Regions from separate parts of the Aliiglaciecola sp. 2_MG-2023 genome, predicted to be linked through region 2. Evidence: predicted binding sites of a transcription regulator. Region 2 holds the regulator's gene; the other holds the start of a gene.
What was found. Region 2 encodes NrdR, which represses ribonucleotide reductase genes. Its sites were predicted from a motif close to AAACACNANATNTNGTGTTT; they were not measured.
Positions count from the first base shown of each region.

Region 1: the regulator NrdR is predicted to act here: its motif matches at 2,461-2,480, upstream of nrdA (class 1a ribonucleoside-diphosphate reductase subunit alpha).

Region 1 is NZ_JAUORY010000024.1:22,349-25,774, reverse strand. Features, by position in the region: gene nrdA (class 1a ribonucleoside-diphosphate reductase subunit alpha) at 1-2,250, opposite strand, end outside; gene Q4567_RS18530 (HAD family hydrolase) at 2,743-3,426, opposite strand, start outside.
Region 2 is NZ_JAUORY010000003.1:113,413-116,838, forward strand. Features, by position in the region: gene Q4567_RS04360 (riboflavin synthase) at 1-71, opposite strand, end outside; gene ribD (bifunctional diaminohydroxyphosphoribosylaminopyrimidine deaminase/5-amino-6-(5-phosphoribosylamino)uracil reductase RibD) at 111-1,232, opposite strand; gene nrdR (transcriptional regulator NrdR) at 1,265-1,720, opposite strand; gene Q4567_RS04375 (DUF6265 family protein) at 1,789-2,262, shown strand; gene Q4567_RS04380 (rhodanese-like domain-containing protein) at 2,278-2,676, opposite strand; gene glyA (serine hydroxymethyltransferase) at 2,820-3,426, opposite strand, start outside.

The DNA of each region.
Region 1 (3,426 bases), on a different contig from region 2:
GACTTCTTTTTTCAATTCAAGTTGTGAAGTGTCAGAAGCGCCATCTCGTGTATTGTGGTAATACAAGGTTTTAATACCCAATTTATAAGTGGTTAATAAGTCTTTTAACAACAATTTCATAGGTACTTTTCCACCTTCGTATTTACCAGGATCGTAACTCGTATTGGCAGAAATCGTTTGATCGATAAATTTTTGCATGATGGCGCATAATTGCAGGTAACCATCGTTGGAATTGATATCCCAAAGCAATTCGTATTGCTCCTTCAATCTATCGTATTCAGGTACCACTTGTTTGAGTACGCCATCTTTTGAGGATTTAATACTAATATGCCCACGAGGTGGCTCTATACCATTTGTCGCATTGGATATCTGTGAAGACGTTTCTGACGGCATTAATGCTGATAACGTACTGTTTCGCAGCCCGTGTTCAACAATTTCTTTACGCAAGGATTCCCAGTCGTAATGAAGTGGCTCGTCACATACCTTATCTAAATCTTTTTTGTAGGTATCAATGGGCAATATACCTTGTGAATAGGTGGTTTCATTGAACTTAGGACAAGCACCTTTTTCTTTAGCTAGGTTATTTGAAGCTTTAAGAAGATAATACTGCATGGCTTCAAAGGTTCTGTGTATTAGCGCATTACCACTTCCATCTGAGTATTTTTTGCCATTTTTAGCCAAGTAGTAAGCAAAGTTAATGACACCTATACCCAAGGTTCTTCTATCAATTGACGCACGGTATGCAGCAGGGACTGGGTAATCTTGATAGTCTAACAAGCTATCCAGTGCGCGTACCGCTAAGTCAGCCATTTCTTCGAATTCGTCAAGGCTTTCAATTGCGCCGAGATTAAATGCAGATAAGGTACAAAGTGCGATTTCGCCATTTTCGTCGTTAATGTGCTGCAAAGGTTTGGTTGGAAGGGCAATCTCCAAACACAAGTTGCTTTGTCTAACCGGTGCAAGTTTCGGATTAAATGGACTGTGAGTATTACAGTGATCAACATTTTGCAGATAAATACGCCCTGTACTTGCACGCTCTTGCATAAATAAACTAAATAACTCTACTGCTCTGATTTTCTTTTTACGAATAGAATCATCTTGTTCGTACTTAACATATAAAGCTTCGAACTCATCTTGATCCGCAAAGAAGGCATCATAAAGCCCTGGTACATCGGAGGGGCTGAACAGCGTGATATGTTGATCCTTGATCATGCGTGTGTACATAAGTTTATTAAACTGAACACCGTAATCGAGATGTCTAACTCGATTTTCTTCAACACCACGGTTATTTTTAAGTACCAATAAAGATTCTACTTCTAAGTGCCATACCGGATAAAATAAGGTTGCTGCGCCGCCTCGAACACCACCTTGAGAGCAACTTTTCACCGCGGTTTGGAAGTATTTATAAAATGGGATACAACCGGTGTGGTAAGCCTCACCACCGCGAATTTCACTGCCTAGAGCACGAATACGCCCAGCATTTACGCCGATACCAGCTCGTTGACTAACGTATTTTACGATCGCGCTGGCAGTCGCGTTGATCGAATCTAGGCTGTCGCCAGCTTCTATCAATACACAAGAACTAAATTGACGGGTAGGGGTTCTAACGCCCGACATAATTGGCGTAGGCAAAGAAATTTTAAATAATGATGTGGCATCATAGAAACGTTTTACATAATCTAAACGTGTGTCTTTTGGATAGTTAGCGAACAAACACGCTGCCACTAAAATATACAAAAATTGGGCACTTTCGTAGATTTCACCGGTCACGCGATTCTGAACTAAATATTTGCCTTCCAGTTGTTTAACTGCTGCATAACTGAAGTTCATGTCGCGCCAATGATCCATATATTGATCTAGTTCATTCAGCTCTTGCTCTGAGTAGTCTTCTAAAATGTGTTGGTCATATTTTCCCTTAGCAACCATCTCTTTTACGTGAGTAAGCAAAGTAGGTGGTTCAAACTGACCATAGGCTTTTTTACGCAGATGGAAAACGGCTAAACGAGCTGCAAGATATTGGTAATCAGGTGTATCAGTAGAAATTAAGTCTGCTGCTGATTTGATCAAGGTCTCATGAATGTCTTCGGTTTTGATACCATCATAAAATTGAATGTGAGCTTTGATTTCAACTTGAGAAACTGAAACATTTTTTAGGCCTTTGGCCGCCCAAGTTATGACTTTGTGAATTTTGTCCAAATTTAAGACTTCACGTTCACCATCGCGTTTCGTGACATTTAGAGAGTTATTCATGTATTTGATAGCCGTATAAGATAATTAGCGCCCCATGCTCTGAAAAATAAAATTTAACGAACACATTGTTTTTGTATATTAACGTTTTAAATTCTAGCCACACTTCATGGAGTAAATTGATCGCATTGAAAAGCGTTTACTTCCGGTTATTTTTTAGAATAGTTAGAAAAAATGTGACGAGCACAAGATAGAGGTGTTTACCTCTATTTGCAACCCAATATGTGGTGGTTTTATCGCCAAAAAAACTCAACCAATTGATATGTTAGTATTGACTAACTTAGAAGCTGCATTAGCGAATGAGTTAAGCCGAATGCAAGCAAATTTTAGATTAAATTAAAAAGTTAAATTATTTTTGAAGGACAAAATCTATTTTTAGAATATCACGATATATAGTGTTTAAAATCTCAACTGTCACTATATCTGGTATTCTTTATGCTTCCCCCTGTTCATTTATGAAATGTGAGAGTGACATAAATTTGATGAATTTTGTGCCTAAGTTAGATCGTGTAACTGACTGAACTGACTTATCTCAAAGTCTGCTTTCCAATTAATCACTTCTTGTTGATCTTTAATGTAACCATAGAGCGCCGCGACACTAACCATATTTGCGTTACGGGCGGCTTCAATATCTCTAAGCGCGTCACCAACATATAAGGTATTTTGTGGATTCACTTCAAGCACTCTGGCGGCTTCTAAAAGCGGCAGAGGATGAGGTTTACGTTTAATATAAGTGTCGCCACTGATGACAATCCCGCAACTTTGCATAATTGGGAAGTGGGTCAGTAATTGCGTGGTTAAAAATCCAGGCTTGTTAGTGACAATCCCCCAAGGAATAGCATTTTGATTCAGAAACTCTAAGCTATCCTCAACCCCTTCAAAGCAGGTTGTATCAACACAAACATTCTGTTCGTAATGGTCAAGAAGCATTTGTCTGCATTTCTGCAACGCTTGCTTTGACAGGGCTTCAAAATCATCTGCAAACCCCAATTTTAACAAACCAAGGGCACCGTCTGATGCAACACAGCGGTATTCCTGAGGCTGGCAGGCTGGGCGATCATAATGGGCAAGCACATGATTAAGGGCATTACCCAAATCAGCCGCGGTGTCTAACAAGGTGCCATCCAAATCAAATAAAATGCCAGCGTACTTGTCATTAAATAAATTGTTTTTCGAGAC
Region 2 (3,426 bases):
AGGCGAATATCATCACCCTTGGGTTGCAATTTTGCGATATGACCTACATCTTCTATTATTCCAGTAAACATTTTGTCATCCGATATTTGCAAAAGTTTCAATTGAGTCAGTTATTTAAAATGTGCGACCATTTTCAAATCATTACCGACCATACGAACAGTGGACCATCGTAACATTTTAGCTTGATTCATTTGTGTCAGTTCATCCATCACAAACAAATTTTGACCTTTATCCCCCAATAGTTTGGGCGCTTGATATAAAATCAACTCATCAACTAAGTCTCGTTGAACTAACGCCCCTGCAAGCCGGCCACCAGCCTCTACCCAAACTTCATTTAATTGTCTTTCAGACAAAATTTGTAACATGGCCTGTAAATCAAGTTTATTGCCTAGGCTATTTATTTGGACTTGTTCTACGCTGGCTCTTATTGAAGGGTTATGTTTGCGATTTATAATTAGATTTCGACCATCAAGATCAAACATTTTTAAATTATCAGTAAGTTGGTTTTTACCATCTAAAATAATTCGCAGGGGTTGCCGAAGTTCAGATTCAGTTATCCACGTTTTGGCATGACTTAATTCGTTATATCTTACATTTAGACTTGGATTATCGGCTAAAACCGTTCCGGAACCAGACAATATGGCGCAGCTCCTAGCTCGATGTTCTTGCACATCAGAGCGCGCCGCCGCCCCTGTAATCCATTGACTATGACCATTCGCTAATGCTGTTTTACCATCAAGGCTTGCGGCTAGTTTCACTGTGAGCCACGGACGATTATATTTCATCCGTTTTATAAAACCGCGATTTAATAGTTCAGCCTGCTCTGTCATTAGACCATGGGAGACATCGATACCTTGTTCAGATAAACGTTTTAATCCACTTCCCGCGACCTTCGGGTTGGGATCAACCATAGCAGCAACCACACGTTTCACACCGGCGTAAATTAACGCATCAGCGCAAGGAGGAGTTTTGCCAAAATGACTACAAGGCTCTAAAGTAACATAAGCGGTCGCGCCTAGTGCTTTGTCACCTGCTTGTTTAAGAGCATGTACTTCAGCATGAGGAGTGCCTGCTTTATGGTGCCATCCTTGACCTAGTACATCCCCATTTTGATTCGCAATAACACAGCCGACATTGGGATTTGGTGTCGTAGTAAATTGACCTTTGCTGGCCAACTTTAGAGCGGTGCTCATTAAATGATGGTCTAAATTTGAAAAATTATAGGCAGACATTTTGTACCAATTTCGCTAAGCGGATAAAAAAATTAAGGCTTTTCACCTAATTTGGCAATTTCTTCACCAAACTCACGAATATCTTCGAATGAACGGTAAACCGATGCAAAACGCACGTAGGCGACTTTATCTAGCTCTTTGAGCGCATCCATGATCAAGCTGCCCAAGAATTCGCTGCTAATTTCCCGCTCTCCTGTTGCGCGCAAAGATGACTTCAACTGACTAATACAATGTTCCACTTTTTCAGTGCTTACGGGGCGTTTCTCTAATGCTCGCAATAAACCGGCGCGCAATTTATCTTCATTAAACGGCTCTCTTGAACCGTCGCGCTTAACCACTCTAGGCATCACTAACTCTGCAATTTCAAAGGTAGTAAAGCGCTCATGACAAGCGGTGCACTCTCGTCTGCGGCGCACCTGATGACCTTCGGCAACCAATCGGGAATCGATAACTTTAGTTTCTTGTTCAGAGCAGAAAGGACAAAACATAGACTTATTTTCTTTTCACTATCTACAGATGCTCGCTAAACTAGCATAAAAAAGTCAAAAGGTGATATATGCAACGTCTAATTTATCTATTATCAATAGTGATAATTATATTTAATGCGCACGTAGAGGCTGCTGATTCGAAATGTGTTTCCCTAACCCAACTGCAATGGCTTGTGGGGAACTGGCAAACGACGCCTGATGGCAATACCCAAGAAAGTTGGTTGAAAATAAGCGACGACACCTTAACAGGAACAGGCAGCAGCCGAGATGCATCAGGAAAACTCCAGCAACAAGAAAGTATGCGTTTAGTACAAATGCAAACAGAGATATTTTATTTAGCAAAAGTTGGCCACAATAGTTTACCAGTGGCCTTTAGAGCGAAAAACTGCACAGCAAATACCGTTACCTTTGAAAATCCAAATCACGATTTTCCAAAGCAAATAGAATATTTACGTACGGAAAACACCCTGTTAGTAAATGTATCAGGTAACAATGGCAGAGGGTTTAAGGTGCACTACCAATTAAAACCAAGTGCCAATTAGTCTTTGGCCAGTGATTTACTCTTCAGTGACTAATTCAAATCCTTCGTCTAACCAACCTGTTACCCCACCAATGAGTTTTTTCACTGGTCGCCCCAATTCAGCTAATTTAAGAGCGGCCTTGTCAGCGCCATTGCAATGAGGGCCAGCACAATACACCACAAATAAGGTTTCATTAGGGTAAGTTTGGATTGTCTCAGAGTTGATGTTTTTGTGGGGTAAGTTTATCGCGTTGGGTAAATGGCCTTGTTTGAAAAGCACTAAACTTCGCACATCCAGCAACACAAAATCTTGACGGTTATTGCTGATGGCAAAATGTGTATCCCAACAATCCGTTTCTAAACTTAATAAGTGTGCAAAATGGGCCTTTGCGATGTCAGCTGACGCGGCAGGTATTCGTGATACTACTGATGACATATATTACTCCTCTAACAAAAGTGAGTTTTATTATCAGCAACTTAAGGGCAAAGGCAAAGTAGCTAGTAAGCCAATATTCGATGATTCTAAGACAAAAAAAAGCCGCTGATAAACAGCGGCTATATGTAGTAGAGTGTTAGAAATTAACCGTAAACGGGGAATTTCTCACATAATTCAATCACTTCTTTTTTAACTCTAGCAATAGTTTCCGCACTTTCAATATCATCAAGCACATCACTAATCCAATTTGCCACTTGTTTAGCTTCCTGTTCGCCAAACCCGCGACGGGTAATTGCTGGAGAGCCAATACGCAAGCCACTAGTTACAAAAGGAGAGCGAGGATCATTTGGTACCGAATTTTTGTTGACTGTGATATTGGCACTACCCAATGCAGCATCGGCATCTTTACCAGTAATATCTTTATCAATTAAATCCAGCAAAAACAGATGGTTATCTGTTCCATCCGAAACAATTTTATAGCCACGCTCTTGCATTACGCTAACCATAGCTTTGGCATTTACGACAACTTGCTTTTGATATTCTTTAAATTCTGGTTCTAGGGCTTCTTTAAAGGCAACTGCTTTTGCTGCAATCACGTGACACAAAGGACCACCTTGATTACCCGGAAATACAGAACTATTCAATTTTTTGTAAATAGTTTCGTCACCACAAGCAGATAGAATCAATCCACCACGAGGACCAGCTAACGTTTTATGGGTAGTAGTAGTTACGACATGTGCATGGGGTAAT